DNA from 3 places in the Pseudomonas sp. TH08 genome. Region 2 is predicted to be linked to each of the others. Evidence: riboswitches for the same ligand, from Rfam matches in the RefSeq annotation. Region 2 holds a riboswitch; each other region holds the start of a gene.
What was found. Region 2 has a riboswitch for cobalamin ahead of JFT91_RS13545 (TonB-dependent receptor plug domain-containing protein). Riboswitches for the same ligand answer to the same signal wherever they lie in the genome.
Positions count from the first base shown of each region.

Region 1: linked by a shared signal. The riboswitch ahead of cobO (cob(I)yrinic acid a,c-diamide adenosyltransferase) and the one ahead of JFT91_RS13545 (TonB-dependent receptor plug domain-containing protein) in region 2 are both predicted to bind cobalamin.
Region 3: linked by a shared signal. The riboswitch ahead of cobW (cobalamin biosynthesis protein CobW) and the one ahead of JFT91_RS13545 (TonB-dependent receptor plug domain-containing protein) in region 2 are both predicted to bind cobalamin.

Region 1 covers NZ_JAEKEE010000006.1:131,263-136,826, reverse strand. Annotated here, with positions in the region: gene JFT91_RS26960 (C40 family peptidase) at 1-425, shown strand, start outside; gene JFT91_RS26955 (C40 family peptidase) at 645-1,181, shown strand; gene JFT91_RS26950 (PQQ-dependent sugar dehydrogenase) at 1,314-2,627, opposite strand; gene JFT91_RS26945 (hypothetical protein) at 2,694-3,278, opposite strand; cobalamin riboswitch at 3,443-3,670, shown strand; gene cobO (cob(I)yrinic acid a,c-diamide adenosyltransferase) at 3,752-4,363, shown strand; gene JFT91_RS26935 (cobyrinic acid a,c-diamide synthase CobB) at 4,360-5,564, shown strand, end outside.
Region 2 covers NZ_JAEKEE010000003.1:30,693-36,256, forward strand. Annotated here, with positions in the region: gene JFT91_RS13530 (TetR/AcrR family transcriptional regulator) at 13-645, shown strand; gene JFT91_RS13535 (thiol-disulfide oxidoreductase DCC family protein) at 718-1,179, shown strand; gene JFT91_RS13540 (saccharopine dehydrogenase family protein) at 1,189-2,316, opposite strand; cobalamin riboswitch at 2,480-2,685, shown strand; gene JFT91_RS13545 (TonB-dependent receptor plug domain-containing protein) at 2,779-4,716, shown strand; gene JFT91_RS13550 ((2Fe-2S) ferredoxin domain-containing protein) at 4,716-5,075, shown strand; gene JFT91_RS13555 (ABC transporter substrate-binding protein) at 5,072-5,564, shown strand, end outside.
Region 3 covers NZ_JAEKEE010000004.1:687,429-692,992, forward strand. Annotated here, with positions in the region: gene cobN (cobaltochelatase subunit CobN) at 1-2,128, opposite strand, end outside; gene cobW (cobalamin biosynthesis protein CobW) at 2,132-3,211, opposite strand; cobalamin riboswitch at 3,311-3,522, opposite strand.

The DNA.
Region 1 (5,564 bases), on a different contig from region 2:
AGCTTCCAGTTCTGGCCGACAGCATCCTCGAACGCGGCATGTCCCTGATCGGTACCCGTTACCGTTTCGGCGGTACCTCTGAAGCCGGTTTCGATTGCAGCGGTTTCATCGGTTACCTGTTCCGCGAAGAAGCCGGCATGAACCTGCCACGCTCCACGCGTGAAATGATCAACGTGGATGCGCCGCTGGTCTCGCGCAGCAACCTTGAGCCGGGCGATCTGCTGTTCTTCGCCACCAACGGTCGTCGCGGTCGTGTCAGTCACGCCGGGATCTACCTGGGTGACAACCAGTTCATCCACTCCAGCAGTCGTCGCAGCGGCGGTGTTCGCATCGACAGCCTGGGTGACAGCTACTGGAACAAGACCTTCATCGAAGCCAAACGCGCTCTGGCGATGGCACCGACCGTGGTCACTGCTCGCAAGTAAATCCCCCGTTGTCGCTGCATTCGTGGCGACAAACAGGCTCCCGGCAACGGAGTAGACGTAGACTTTACAAGGTGAAGTTAAAGTCTTACTTGAAGTTTGCCGCGTAGCCGCTAGAATCCTGAATCTATATTGATGGCAAACCGCCTGCGTGCTCCGCAGGCGGTTTTGTTTTCTGTCCATCGGCAGAGAAAGCCGCAGCCAGATCAGGATGTTCTGCTTATGACGATGTCGGCCCGCCTCACATTGATGCTCTGCGCAGCGCTGCTCAGTGCCTGTGCCAGTCGCACACCGCCTCCTGCGCCGGTGGTTCGCGCACCGGTGGTGTTCGGCCCCTCTCAATCATTCTCGCCCGCTGCTGAAGACGTGCTGTTTCGTGCGCTCGGTCTGGTCGGCACGCCTTATCGCTGGGGTGGTAACACCCCGGATTCAGGCTTTGATTGCAGCGGCCTGATCGGCTTTGTCTACCGCGATGCGGCTGGCATCACGCTGCCACGATCCACGCGCGAGCTGATCGTGATGCAGGCGCCGAATGTCGGCAAGGAAGGCTTGCAGACCGGCGATCTGATCTTCTTTGCCACCAATGGCGGCTCGCAGGTCAGTCACGCGGGGATTTACGTTGGGGAAGGGCGGTTCGTGCATGCGCCGGCAACGGGCGGTACGGTGAAACTTGATAGCTTGTCGAAGGCGTATTGGCAGAAGGCTTATCTGAGCGCCAAGCGAGTGTTGCAGCCAGAGCATCTGGCGCATAACCCGTAGGAAAATCGCAGCAATCTTAATGTGGGAGCGAGCCTGCTCGCGAAAGCGGTGTGTCAGTCAACTCGATGGAGGCTGACACACCGCATTCGCGAGCAGGCTCGCTCCCACAGTTGTTTCAGGTCAAATTCAATATCACTTCGTGGCAGACACTCGCCACACCTTGTTCCCCACATCATCCGCCACCAGCAAGCCACCTTGCTGATCGATCACCACGCCCACTGGCCGGCCCAATGCATTCTCGTCCTTGTCGAGGAAACCGGTCAGCACATCCACTGGTTGGCCCGTAGGTTTGCCGGCGGCGAACGGTACGAAAATCACTTTGTAGCCACTGTGCGGTTTGCGGTTCCACGAACCGTGCTGGCCAATGAACGCGCCTTCCTTGAACTGCGCCGGCAGGGTGTTGCCCTCGGCGAAGGTCAGGCCAAGCGAAGCGGTGTGCGGGCCAACGGCATAATCCGGGGCGATGGCCTTGGCAACCAGATCAAGATTCTGCGGGTTCACCCGCACATCAACATGCTGCCCGTAATAGCTGAACGGCCACCCGTAAAACGCGCCGTCCTTGACCGAGGTGATGTAGTCCGGCACCAGATCACTGCCAATCTCGTCGCGCTCGTTGACCGCCGTCCATAGCGCGCCACTGGTCGGCTCCCAGGCCAGGCCGTTGGGGTTGCGAATGCCCGAGGCGAAGATCCGGTGATTGCCGGTCGCACGATCCACTTCCCAGATCGCTGCGCGGCCCTCTTCTTTATCCAGTCCGTTTTCGCCGACATTACTGTTCGAGCCTACGGTGACGTACAGCTTGCTGCCGTCCTTGCTGGCAATGACGTTTTTGGTCCAGTGATGGTTGATCGTGCCGCCCGGCAGGTCGGTCACTTTGATCGGCTGGGTTTTGATCTCGGTCGCACCGGCTTCGTAGTGGAATCGCAGCAGGCGATCGGTGTCGGCGACATACAGATCATTGCCGACCAAGGTCATGCCAAATGGTGAGTTGAGATTCTGTAGAAACACGGTGCGCGTCTCGGCGACGCCATCGTGGTCGGCATCGCGCAGCAATGTGATGCGATTCGGACTCGGCACGCCGGCCCCGGCCTTGCCCATGACTTTCTTCATGACCCAGCCACGAATGCCGCTGCTGTCGTCAGGTTTCGGTGGGGCATTGGTTTCCGCTACCAGTACATCGCCGTTAGGCAGCACATAGAGCCAGCGCGGGTGGTCAAGGCCTTCGGCAAATGCCGCGACTTGCGTGCCCGCCGCTGCGGTGGGTTTGCCACCCTGGGGCCAGCCGATCGCCGGGGCGATGTTCACCGTCGGGACCAGGGTCTTGTTCGGTTCGGGCAGTTTCGGTGACGGGCCGGTGCCGTCGGAGACTTGCAGGCTGGAGGATTCACCACAGGCGACGAGCCCTCCGGCGAGCGCGATAACGAGAGCGAGCTGGGTCTTGCGCATTGCTGATCTTCCCTATGAATGCATTCTTAATCATAGAGGCGCGCGCAAGACCGATGGTTCAACTGCTCAACCGCGGGCCTCCTTGAACAGCACGGCAATGCCGGGGTGATAGTTGCCGGCTTCGCTGCGCAACTTGCGGTAGGCGTACGGGAAATACCAGGCGACCGCGCAGGTGTGTTCTTTTTGCAGGTCGTCGACCATGTCCTGCAGTTCTTCCGGGCTGGCGCTGTGCTGGGCTTTTTGCGGGGCGACAAACAGGCAGCCGAGTTTGAGGTCGCTGGCAAAGCTGATGCGTTTGGCATCGTTGGTGATGTCGAGAAGGGCCTGGGTCAGGTTGAGGTTGTTGACCCGTGGCCAGCGCTGTGTGGCCTGTATGTAAGCGCGATCTTCGGCGCCGGCAACGAACAGATCAGCGCGGGCATTGCGCTCGCCTTCTTCATTTTGTTTGCGCGTAGGCGTGTCGTTCAGGGTGACCAGTTCGGCCATCCAGGCCGCTGCCGAGAGCGAACCGAGATTGGCCTTCTCGTCATGCCAGTACGGTGTGTCGCTGTCGCCCCGTACGGCGTTAAAGCGGTCGATACAGTCAAACCAGCGTTCAAGCACCGGGCGCAGAAATTCCAGGCGCGGGTTGCTGATGATCATGCCTTGCATCGTAATCATCCTTATTGTTGTGATGGGCGTTTTCGGAGAAAAGCATGGCTCTTTGATATCATTTGTATCAGTGTGGCACAAGATTGGCGCCAGATAATTGATCGGCGGCAGTTATTCGCCCGCTGACCCCCTCTTTAATTGACGCTCCACCCCCAACCCTCTAACCTTCGCGGCTTGTTTCAGGTGCTCTGTGACCCCCGTCGACAGAGTGAAACAGGGAAGCCGGTGAGGGTTGTCTTCAAGCGAAGTCACCACGATCCCGGCGCTGCCCCCGCAACGGTAAATGAGTAAAAGCTGCGCCTTGAGCCACTGCCTCGAAAGAAGCGGGAAGGCGCGCAGTCTGGCGAATGCCGCTCATGAGCCCGGAGACCGGCCTGATCCATCCAGCGGCATCACGGTGGGCGATGCCAGGCTTTTTGCCGTCTATTCTTGTGCCTGCCCGCCGTTATCCAGCCTCAACGGAGAGCTCCCCCATGACTGATTCCCCCGAGCGCGACGAGCGCCATCTGGCGCGTATGCAGCGCAAAAAAGCCGTGATCGACGAACGCATCGCCAACTCGCCCGACGAGTGCGGCCTGGTGCTGGTGCTGACCGGTAATGGCAAAGGCAAGAGCAGCTCGGCGTTCGGCATGCTCGCCCGCGCCATGGGCCACGGTATGCAGTGTGGCGTGGTGCAGTTCATCAAGGGCCGCAACAGCACCGGCGAAGAGCTGTTCTTCCGCCGCTTCCCGGAGCAGGTACGGTTCCACGTCATGGGCGAAGGCTTCACCTGGGAGACCCAGGATCGTCAACGCGACATCGCCGCCGCCGAAGCCGCTTGGGCCGTCTCCCGTGAACTGCTGCGCGATCCATTGATCGGCCTGGTGGTGCTCGATGAATTGAACATCGCCCTCAAACACGGTTATCTCGATCTCGATCAGGTGCTCAGCGATTTGCAGGCACGTCCGCCGATGCAGCACGTGATCGTCACCGGTCGCGCGGCCAAGCCGGAAATGATCGAAATGGGCGACACGGTCACCGAAATGGGCATGCTCAAACACGCCTTCCAGGCTGGCATCAAAGCGCAGAAAGGCGTCGAACTTTGAATCAACCACGTCACTGCCCGGCGGTACTCATTGCCGCGCCGGCCTCCGGTCAGGGCAAGACCACCGTCACCGCCGCGCTCGCCCGTTTGCATCGCAATCAGGGGCGCAAGGTGCGCGTTTTCAAATGCGGCCCGGACTTTCTCGATCCGATGATTCTCGAGCGCGCCAGCGGTGCGCCGGTGTATCAACTGGACATGTGGATGGTCGGCGAGCAGGAAAGTCGTCGTCTGTTGTGGGAAGCCGCCGCTGAGGCCGATCTGATCCTGATCGAAGGCGTGATGGGGTTGTTCGATGGCACGCCATCGAGCGCCGATCTGGCGCGACATTTTGGTGTGCCGGTGCTTGGAGTGATCGACGGCACGGCCATGGCGCAGACCTTTGGTGCGTTGGCGCTGGGCCTGGCGAAGTATCAGCCGGATCTGCCGTTTGCCGGAGTGTTGGCCAACCGTGTCGGCACTTTGCGCCACGCACAATTGCTCGAAGGCAGCCTCACTGAAGGTTTGCGCTGGTACGGCGCGTTGTCTCGCGAGACCGGCATCGAACTGCCGAGTCGACATCTTGGTCTGGTCCAGGCCAGCGAACTGAATGACCTTGATATGCGCCTCGACGCGGCCGCCGACGCGCTGGCCAGCAGTTGCGAGGTAGCGCTGCCACCGGCTGTGGAATTTGCCGCGCCTGACGTAGTTGTCGCAGAACCGCTGCTTGAAGGCGTGCGTATCGCGGTCGCACGTGATGAGGCGTTTGCCTTCACCTATGGCGCGAGTCTCGAGCTGCTGCGGGCGATGGGCGCCGAACTGAGTTTCTTCTCGCCGATCCGCGACACGCAATTGCCTGCGGCGGACAGTCTGTATCTGCCCGGTGGTTACCCGGAGTTGCATCACGTTGCGCTGTCGCAAAACACCGCGATGCTCGACGCGATCCGTGCGCATCATGCGGCCGGCAAACCGTTACTCGCCGAGTGTGGCGGCATGTTGTATCTGCTCGATTCCTTGACCGACGTCGAAGGCACTCGCGCCGAACTGGTCGGTTTGCTGGCGGGCGATGCGGTGATGCAAAAGCGTCTGGCGGCGTTGGCGCTGCAAGCGGTGGATCTGCCGGAAGGCTCTCTGCGTGGCCACACCTATCATCATTCGCTGACCACCACTGAGCTGACGCCGATTGCCCGTGGCTTGAGCCCGAATGGCGGGCGCGGGGCTGAGGC
Region 2 (5,564 bases):
TCCGAGTTGCTCATGACCCACCGCCAGACCGCCCGTATTTCCTCACGCAAACAGCCGCAGCAGGCGCGTTCCACTGATCTGGTCGCGGCCATTCTGCAGGCGGCTATTCAGGTTTTGACCGAACACGGTGCCAGCCGTTTTACCACTGCACGGGTCGCGGAAAAGGCTGGCGTGAGCATTGGCTCGTTGTACCAATACTTCCCCAACAAGGCTGCGATTCTGTTCCGTTTGCAGAGCGATGAGTGGCGGCGCACCACGCAAATGTTGCAGCGGATTCTGGAAAACCTCGAAGAGCCGCCGCTTGATCGCCTGCGCACGCTGGTGCAGGCGTTCATTCGTTCGGAGTGCGAGGAAGCGCAGATGCGCGGCGCGCTGAACGACGCGGCGCCGCTCTATCGCGACGCCCCCGAGGCCCAGGAAGTGCGCGCGTCGGGTCGACAGATCTTTGCCGCCTTCATGCTGGAATTGCTGCCCGATGTTGGCGACCCGATCCGCACAGCGGCCTGCGATCTGCTATTGACCACACTGAGTTCGGTCGGCAAAGACTTCTCCGGCAGCCCGCGAAGCGAACTGCAAATCAGCGATTTCGCCGATGGGTTGGCGGATATGTTCAGGGCTTATGTGGTGTCGCTCAATCAACCGTGAGCGCCCAAAAGCAGACGCCAACCGTCGCCACGGTTATGATCCCGTCACCCCCAACCCAATGGACCCACACTAATGCCCGCCTCGCAGAGCCGACCTACCGCCGCACCATTGCTTAAACCCGGCGAGACCGTCGTGCTGTTCGATGGCGTGTGCAAACTGTGCAATGGCTGGGCGCGGTTTCTGATCCGGCATGACCGCCAGCGACGCGTGCGCCTGGCGGCCGTTCAGTCGCCCGAGGGCCAGGCGCTGCTGGCGTGGGCCGGTTTGCCGGTAGATCAGTTCGACACCATGGCGGTGATCCGCGACCGGCATTACTGGGAACGTTCGGATGCGTTTTTCGAAGTCATCGGCCAGTTGCGTGGCCGCTGGCAGCCTCTGCGACTGCTGCGCATTTTCCCACGCGTGCTGCGCGATTGGGGCTATGACCGCATTGCGTTGAATCGCTATCGCCTGTTCGGCAAATACGATACCTGTCTGCTGCCCGATCCCGACCACGAACAGCGTTTTCTGAAAATGGCGGCGCCGTCTGCCTGATTAGCCTGTTCAATGCTGCCCGTCAGAAAACTGCACGAACAGGCTCAGGTTGGCCGGATCGTTGATCGCCGCCAGGTATTCGTCGACGCTGATCTCGCCGACACATGGCCGGGCCCCGGCTGACGGTACGTAGCCCTGAGCCATTTTCGCGGCCAGGGCGACGGCAGCGCAGCTGGGAATTTCCGGGCCCTTGTCATTCAGGGCCGTGAGTTGCACGGTCATCGACAACGGTTTCGCATCAACGCCAATGCCTCGCACGTCGATGTACATCGCGCTTTTGCCATCGCCGAAACGTTCGAAGCGCGTGCCCAGGCGGTGCAGTCGTGCGGCCCACAGAACATGGTCGCTCACCAGGCCAAACCGCCGAGCCTGAGCCAGCAGATAGTTGGCAACACCGCCCAGTTTCAGACCCGCGCCAGCCTTAAAGCTCAGGGTGTGCGCACCGTAGCGGCCGGCGAATATATCCATGTCCGGCACATCGACGTTAGCCAGCAAGCGCGTGCCCATCTGCGGCATCTTGCGCAGGGTCAGATCCTGCCAACCCAGCACCTCATGCACCTTGCCGTTCTTCAGTTGCCTGATCGGTTTGCCCGCGTAGGCAAGCACGCCTTCGATCGTCGACAGGCCGGGCATTTTTGCCGATGAAGAAATGCCATGCTCGATCGAATCAATGCGCGAGAAGCGATGACGCTGCTGATCGATGATCGCGGACGACAGCGTCGGCACTGAACTGCACCCGCTGAGGATCGCCACGCCCGCCTGTTTCGCCTGAGCATCGAGCACGCCAATGCCATTGACGAACGTGCGGCAGTCAGCCAGATCGCAGTAGTTCACGCCGGCTGCAATGCAGTTCTCGGCCACCGCAAAGGATTGCCCCTGAAACGGGCCGCCGGTATGGACGACCAACTGGATCTTCAGCGAGATCAACGCGGATTTGAACTCGGCACCCATGGCGTCGCCACACCAGCCTTCGGCGACCGTACCTGCGTGGCTGTTCAGCTCATCGACCTTGCGCTGCAACTTGAACCGATCGCGCCCCGAGAGCAACAGCTCCACACCCGGCATGACCGCCAGATGCCTGCACACGATGCTGCCAAAATTTCCGTAGCCACCGACGACCATCACCCTGAACGGCATTTCAACTTTCCCTGACTGACCGGCTGCTTTTTTACCCAATTGCGGACGTCCGCACACTGGTCGTGAAGGATATCGGGCACAGCGCCTGCAAGCCAATGCCATGACACCAAACACTTAGCCAACCTAAACATGCTCGAGTTGACGAACGGTCTGACGAATGTTCAGATGCCGCCCAGTTTCAGGTGTCCCATGCCGCCGTGCATGGGGTGAAACGGGAAACCGGTAGGTTCTTTTCGAACAAGTCCGGTGCTGCCCCCGCAACGGTATACGCGTGATGTTTTCGACACACCACTGTGGCCATAAAGCCATGGGAAGGTGAAGGCATCGATACGCGTGAGCCCGGAGACCGGCCTGGAATTTCTGTTTGGCAAAATCCTGCGGTGGGCGGGCATGGGCCGGTATTGGCTGTGCGCGATGCCTTCTCCTGCATGCTCTTCTGCGAAGATCCTTTTCGAGAAGACAATGATTCGACCTTTCAATCCCTCGGCTCCATCCCTGTTATTCGGTTGTCTGTTCAGCCCGTTTCTGCTGGCCGACGACGCGCCGCTGGAACTCAATCAGCAAATCGTTTCCGCGCCCTCGGTGGAGTCCACCACCGTCGCCGACATGGCGCACTACGGCAGCAAAGTGGAAATCGTCAGCCGCGAGCAGATCGAGCGCGCAGGCCCCGGCGCCGATGTCAGCCGCGTCATGCAAATGTTCATTCCCGGTTTGTACGTCGCGCCGAAAAACGGCCCGTTCGACTACGGCACCTACTCCCTGCTGGGCGGGCGCAACGACGACACGCTGATCCTGCTCGACGGCGTGCGCCTGAACAATCGCCTTTACGGCGGCCTGTATCTGGACACCCTGCCGGCCAACGCCATCGAGCGCATCGAAGTGCTCAAGGGTGGGCAGAGTCTGTTGTTCGGCACGCAGGCAGTGTCGGGAGTGATCAACATCGTCACCCGCAGCCCGCAGAGCCGAAAAGCTTCCGGCGAAGTCAATCTGGGGCTGGACACCTTCGGCGGCACCACTGAAGACGCCCGGGTCGAGAACATCTTCAGCAACGGTTTTGGCGACCTCGGCTTGCTCGCGTATGTCAGCCACAACGTCTCCGACGGCTACCAGCCGTTTCGCAACCGCGACATGAAAAACGATACCGAAAAGAAACGCGCCTACGAAGTCACCACGTTCGGCGGCAAGGCCATTCAGTCGTTTGGCGACGATTCGCGACTTGAGTTGTTCTACCAATACGCCGACGCCAATCTCGACTTCGCCCGCCCGGTCAACAACCACAAGACCACCAACGACCGCGTGCAACAGATCGCCACAGCGACCTTCGAACAGAACCTCAACGAGCGTCTGAGTTACTTCGTCAAAGGTCATATCAACGACTGGGACACCCGCTACACGCGCATCAACAACGTCGACGGTGGCGGTACCAAAGTCATCAACCACAACGACTACTGGGGTTTCACCGATTGGGGTGTGCAGGCCGAGGGCAAAGCACAATTGCCCGGTGGTCATGTGCTGATTGTCGGTACCGACAACCAATGGTTCAAGGGCCAGGACGATGTGCTGATCATCGACAACGACAAGGCCGAAGCCCACGCGATCTATACGCAACTGCGTCCGCAGATTGACGCCCTGCCCGATTGGCACCCGAGCATCGGCATTCGTCACGAAGCCATGGCCAGCGGTGATAGCGCCACTGTCAGCATGCTCACCTCGCTTTATGACCTCAACGAAAACTGGTCCCTGCGCGGCCAGTACGGCAGTGCCTACAAGCTGCCGAACGCCGAGCAATTGTTCGTCAATGAACCGGGCGACGAGATCGGCAACCGCAACCTCAAACCGGAGAAAAGCCGCAACGCCGAACTGGGGCTCGATTACAAAGGCCTGCTGCTCGACCGCGAATTCAGCGCCAGCGTCACCCTGTTCAAACGCAAGATCGACGACCTGATCACCCTCGACGACATCCAGTGGGTCAACGGCGAAGGGCAGATCCGCATGCGCGGTTTCGAGGCCGACGCGAAACTCGCGCTCAACGATCAATGGAGTGTGCAGGCCGACATGACCCGCAACCTCACCGAGTCGCGCACCGGTGTGACGATCAACGACATCCCGAGTTTCTTCGCCCGCTCACGCGTCGGCTATGAGTCGGAGAATCGTTTGTGGGGTGCCGGCGGCGCGATCCGTTATATCCGCGATGTGACCAGCTCGAAACAGATTGAATACGGGCATTACTCCGTGGTGGATGCCGACGCTTACCGCTACCTCGACAATGCCCGCCAGCATCGCCTGAGCCTGCTGGTGGAAAACCTGTTCGACCGCGACTACGTCACCAGTCGCTCGAATAACGTCGATAACCTCGGACGGCCGTTCACCTCCGAAGTCCGCTACACGTACACCTTCTGATGACGAACTCCATCAGCCACGACGGCATCGACACCCACCCGGACTGGTCACACGTCCCCGAACATGCGCGCCACGTATTCCTTTGCACCGGCCCGCGCTGCACCCAGCGCGGCGCCTTGCAGCTATGGAAAACCCTGCGCCGGCATTTGCTGGCGCATGACCGCATCGAAACCCCGGGCGGGGTGCTACTGACGCGCACGCACTGTCAGTTCCCGTGCAATCTGGGGCCGATTCTCACGGTGTACCCGGAGACGTGCTGGTATGGCGTGCACAGCAACGACGATGTGCAACGGCTGGTCGAAGGGCATCTGGTCGGCGGCGAGGTGGTCGTCGATCTGCTGATCAAGGCGCGCACATGAGGGCGCCATGGCTACTGGCGAGCGCCCTGCTCTGGTCCACTGCGGCGGGTGCCGACAGCTTGCGTAATTGCGGCGAGACCTGGAACGCCGCGCAATCACCGCCGTCACCACCGTCGCGCATCGTTGCGCTCAATCAGCACGCCGCTGACCTGTTGCTCGCCCTCGATGCCGGCCCGACGCTGGTGGGCGTGGCGTATCTGGACGATACCCATGCCGGGGATGGCAACGCCGAGTATTTCGGCGTGCCGGTGATTGCGCGGCGTTACCCGTCCAGCGAAGCGCTCTATGCGCAGAAACCGGATCTGGTGGTCGGCGGGTTTGCCACGGCTTTCGGCGACGGCGTGACCTCGCGCTCGGGTCTGGCACGCAACGGTGTCGGCTCCTACTTACTGGAAGCCGCCTGCGCGGGGCATTCGCTGGATTACTTCGAACACGTGCGCCACGACCTGCACACCCTCGGCGCACTGCTGCACAAACAGCAAAAAGCCC
Region 3 (5,564 bases), on a different contig from region 2:
TGCGCAAACGCCCGGTCGGCGATTCGCCGAAAATGTGCAAGCCATCGCGGATCTGCGACTCCTTCAAATCACACAGATACGTATCGAGCCGCGGCAGCCAGATCGCCGCATCGGCGTCGCTGTCGAGCGCCGCGTCGAGTTGCAGTTCTCGGTCGATCTGCGTGTCACGCACCAGCTGCAGAATGTCTTTCTGTAACTCGCGGGCGCGGCGTGGATCGAGCAACTGTGCTTCGTAATACTCGTCAGCCAGCAGCTCCAGATTGCGCAACGGGCCATAGGTTTCGGCGCGGGTCAGCGGCGGCATCAAGTGGTCGATGATCACCGCTTGCGTACGCCGTTTGGCCTGAGCGCCCTCGCCCGGGTCGTTGACGATAAATGGATAGATATTCGGCAACGGCCCGAGCAGCGCATCCGGCCAGCAGTTTTCCGAGAGCCCGACGCCCTTGCCAGGCAACCATTCCAGATTGCCGTGCTTGCCGACGTGAATCACGCCGTGGGCGCTGTAGGTGTTGCGCAACCAGAAGTAAAACGCCAGATAAGCGTGCGGAGGCACCAAATCCGGGTCGTGATAGACCGCGCTCGGGTCAACCTGATAACCGCGCGCCGGTTGAATGCCGACGAAGGTCAGGCCAAAGCGCAAACCGGCGATCATCATCCGCCCGTCGCGGCACATCGGATCGCTTTGCGGTGGCCCCCAACGCTCGACCACCGCCGCGCGATTGGCCTCGGGCAGCTCATTGAACATCGTCATGTAGGCGTCCATCGCCAGGCTTTGCTGGCAGGGACGCAGGTCAATGGTGTCGAGATCGTTGCTGACGCCACCGAGCAATTGCTGGATCAACTCGGTGCCGCTGCTCGGCAGTTCTGCCGTGATCGGATAACCCTCAACCTGCAATGCGCGCAGGATGTTCAGCGCCGCCGCTGGCGTATCGAGGCCGACACCGTTACCGATACGCCCATCGCGAGTCGGGTAGTTGGCGAGGATCAGCGCAATACGTTTCTCGGCATTCGGTACCCGCGCCAGATCGATCCAGCGCCGCGCCAGTTCGGCGACGAAATCCATGCGCTCGGGTTGCGCCCGATAGCAGACCACATCGGACTGACTGCGCTCGCTGCGCCAGGCCAGATCCTTGAAGCTGATCGGCCGGCTGATGATCCGCCCGTCGAGTTCCGGCAGCGCAATGTGCATCGCCAGATCCCGAGGGCCGAGGCCTTGCTCGCTGTCGCGCCAACCGGGTTCGTTGTCCTGGGCACAGATCGCTTGAATGACCGGGATATTGCGGCGAAACGGCCGCAGGTGTGGCGCTTCGGGGCTCGACTGGGCGAACCCGGTGGTGTTGAGAATCACCCCCGCCTCAACTTCGTCCAGCCAATCCTCGACCACCGAGAGGCAGCCGGGTTCTTTCAGACTGGCCACCGCAATGGGCAGCGGGTTAAGTCCCGCCGCCTGCAAGCGCTGGCAGAAAACATCAATAAACGCGGTGTTCGCCGCTTGCAGGTGCGAGCGGTAAAACAACACCGCCGCGACCGGTTGCTCGGGCAGCCAATCGGCTTGCCAGTCACTCAGTGCGGCGGCGGTTTTGTTCGGGTGAAAAATCGCGGTGCGCGGCAAGGCTTGCGGCTCGCCCCAGACGTAATCGCGAGCGAGCCAACGGCTGGCGAGGCAGCGGAAAAAATCCAGCGCATTGCCCATGCCGCCCTGACGCAAGAACTGCCACAGCCGATCACGATCCTCGGCGCCGACGGTGCTCAAGTCACTGAGTTCCGGGTCGGGGCGATCATCGCCCGGCACCAGAATCACCTGCACGCCGCGCTCGGCCAGCTCGATCAAACGTTCGACGCCATAGCGCCAATAAGCGATGCCGCCGTGCAGCGAGATCAGAATGACTTTCGCGTGGCGCAGCACTTCGTCGACGTACAGATCGACCGAGGCGTGATTCTGCACCTGCATGGGATTAGCCAGACGCAGGCTCGGATAATCCTCGGGCAATTGCTGCGCGGCCTCGGCGAGCAGCGCCAGGCTGGAGTCGCCGCTGCACAGGATCACCAACTCGGCGGGGGTTTGGCCAAGGTCGGCAATGTTGTCATCCGAAACGAAACCGCCGGGCTGGGTCCTGAGCAGGTGCATGGTTTAAACGCTGAGCGCGGCGCGCAGTTGCGCTTCGAGTTGCGCGGCGTCGAGCTCCTGACCGATCAACACCAGACGCGTGACGCGCGCCTCATCGGCGCCCCACTGACGGTCGAAATGCTTGTCGAAACGCGTGCCCACGCCCTGAATCAGCAGGCGCATCGGTTTGTTCGGGATTGCTGCAAAACCTTTGACACGGAGGATGCCGTGCTTGACCACCAATTGCGTCAGCGCGTCGAGCAGCAAGCTTTCGTCGGCCTGTGGCAGTTCGATGGAAATCGAATCGAAGGCGTCGTGATCATGGTCATCGTGATCGTCATCGTCATCGCCTTCACCGTGGTGATGATCGTGATGGCTGTGGCGACTGTCGATGTGTTCTTCCGAACCGGCGCCGAGGCCGATCAACACGTCCAGCGGCACGCGACCGTTGCTCGCTTCGATGATTTTCACCGCTGGCGGCAGTTCTTCGGCGACTTCGAGGCGTACGCGAGCGAGGTCTTCCGGGCTGGTCTGGTCGGCCTTGTTGAGGATCACCAGGTCGGCGCTGGCCAGTTGGTCGGCGAACAGCTCGTGCAGTGGCGATTCGTGGTCGAGGTTCGGGTCCAGTTTGCGCTGGGCGTCGACCTGATCCGGGAACGCGGCGAAGGTGCCCGCGGCTACGGCCGGGCTGTCGACCACAGTGATCACTGCGTCGACGGTGCAGGCGCTGCGGATTTCCGGCCACTGGAACGCTTGCACCAGTGGTTTTGGCAGGGCCAGGCCCGAGGTTTCGATGAGGATATGGTCAAGGTCGCCGCGACGGGCAACCAGTTCGCGCATTACCGGGAAGAACTCTTCCTGGACGGTGCAGCACAGGCAGCCGTTGGCCAGTTCGTAGACGCGACCGGTGGCTTCTTCTTCGGTGCAGCCGATGGTGCATTGCTTGAGGATTTCACCGTCGATGCCCAGTTCGCCAAATTCGTTGACGATCACCGCGATGCGACGGCCCTGAGCGTTGTCGAGCATGTGGCGCAACAGTGTGGTTTTGCCCGAGCCGAGGAAGCCGGTGACGATGGTGACGGGGAGTTTGGCCAGTGTTTTCATCGGTATGCCCTTTGGCAAGCGGCGGGCATACGGGACGAGAACCGGCAACGCGCGTGCGCGCCGGAAGCGTTCGCCACCGGATCACCCCGCCCGGTTGTAGTGAGAATCTGTGACGAGGCAGGTCTCCTGGCTGACGGCGTTCAGGGCTTGGGCCTGGCATTCGTTGCGCCTTCCCGCTGGCTCATCGATTGAGCTGGCAGTGGCGTGGCAACGAACATCACCGTTCACAGTTGCGGGGGCAGCCGCGGCATTGACCGCGTTCCCTTCTTAGCTTCGGCATCGGCCGAAGAACCTCGAATGCGCAAGGCTACGCATCGGGTGGTGACCGGTCAATGTTTGGATTGGGGGCATATCCGTTGCTGCGGGAGCTGCCGCTGGCGGTTTCGCTCTTACAGCGACTCACTTTTCCAAACGCCGAAAAGTAAGCAAAAGGCTTTGCCCCTGGCGTACGGCACTTCACTGAGGCTCAGTGTTCCCTCGCTACGGTGTCCATCCGGGGGCATCGCCTACGGTTGGCTGCGCTGCACCTCCTCTCGATGTGTTTGGCTTCGCCAAACGGCGCTGCGCGCCTAACCCCCGGATGGACACCTACGCTCGGCCTGCCGAAGGGGCTGAAGGGCAAAAGCCAAAGCAGATCAAAAGATCGCAGCCTGACTTTTCCCCTGTAGGAGCTGCCGAAGGCTGCGATCTTTTGATTTTGTTGTTTTTTTGGGGGGTGGGATTGAGGTTTGGGGGCATATCCGTTGCTGCGGTTATGGCTGCTTAGGGTTTCGCTCTTACAGCGAGTCACCTTTTCCAGACGCCGAAAAGGTAACCCAAAAGGCTTGGCCCCGGCGTACGGCACTTCGCTTGGGCTCAGTGTTCCCTCGCTACGGTGTCCATCCGGGGGCATCGCCTACGGTTGGCTGCGCTGCACCTCCTCTCGATGTGTTTGGCTTCGCCAAACGGCGCTGCGCGCCTAACCCCCGGATGGACACCTACGCTCGGCCTGCCGAAGGGGCTGAAGGGCAAAAGCCAAAGCAGATCAAAAGATCGCAGCCTGACTTTTCCCCTGTAGGAGCTGCCGAAGGCTGCGATCTTTTGATTTTGTTGTTTTTTTGGGGGGTGGGATTGAGGTTTGGGGGCATATCCGTTGCTGCGGTTATGGCTGCTTAGGGTTTCGCTCTTACAGCGAGTCACCTTTTCCAGACGCCGAAAAGGTAACCCAAAAGGCTTGGCCCCGGCGTACGGCACTTCGCTTGGGCTCAGTGTTCCCTCGCTACGGTGTCTATCCGGGGGCATCGCCTACGGTTTGCTGCGCTGCACCTCCTCTCGATGTGTTTGGCTTCGCCAAACGGCACTGCGCGCCTAACCCCCGGATGAACACCTCCGCTCGGCCTGCCGAAGTGGCTGAAGGGCAAAAGCCAAAGCAGATCAAAAGATCGCAGCCTGACTTTTCCCCTGTAGGAGCTGCCGCAGGCTGCGATCTTTTGATCTTGTCTTTTTTTGGGGGGGCGCTGGGTACATATCCGTTGCTGCGGTAACGGCTGCTCAGGGTTTCGCTCTTACAGCGAGTCACCTTTTCCAGACGCCGAAAAGGTAACCCAAAAGGCTTGGCCCCGGCGTACGGCACTTCGCTTGGGCTCAGTGTTCCCTCGCTACGGCGCCCATCCGGGGGCATCGCCTACGGTTTGCTGCGCTGCACCTCCTCTCGATGTGTGCGGCTACGCCGCACGGCGCTGCGCGCCTAACCCCCGGATGAACACCTTCGCTCGGCCTGCCGAAGGGGCTGAAGATCAAGAGCCAAAGCAGATCAAAAGAACGCAGCATGACTTATCCCCTGTAGGAGCTGCCGAAGGCTGCGATCTTTTGATTTTGTTGTTTGGGGGGCTGGGATTGGGGGCATATCCGTTGCTGCGGGTGATGTTTCTGGCGGTTTCGCTCTTACAGCGAGTCACCTTTTCCAGACGCCGAAAAGGTAACCCAAAAGGCTTGGCCCCGGCGTACGGCACTTCGCTTGGGCTCAGTGTTCCCTCGCTACGGTGTCCATCCGGGGGCATCGCCTACGGTTGGCTGCGCTGCACCTCCTCTCGATGTGTTTGGCTTCGCCAAACGGCGCTGCGCGCCTAACCCCCGGATGAACACCTCCGCTCGGCCTGCCGAAGGGGCTGAAGAGCAACAGCAAAGCTAAAGCCAAAGCGGATCAAAAGATCGCAGCCTTCGGCAGCTCCTACAGGGAATGAGTACAGCTGCCAGAGCTTGGTCGGCTGTCAGGCCGTTTTCGGGAGCGAGCCCCCTCCCACAGTTTGAGCCAGGTTCACCCGCGAGAGCTTGGTCGGCTGTCAGGCCGCCATCGCTGGCAAGCCAGCTCCCA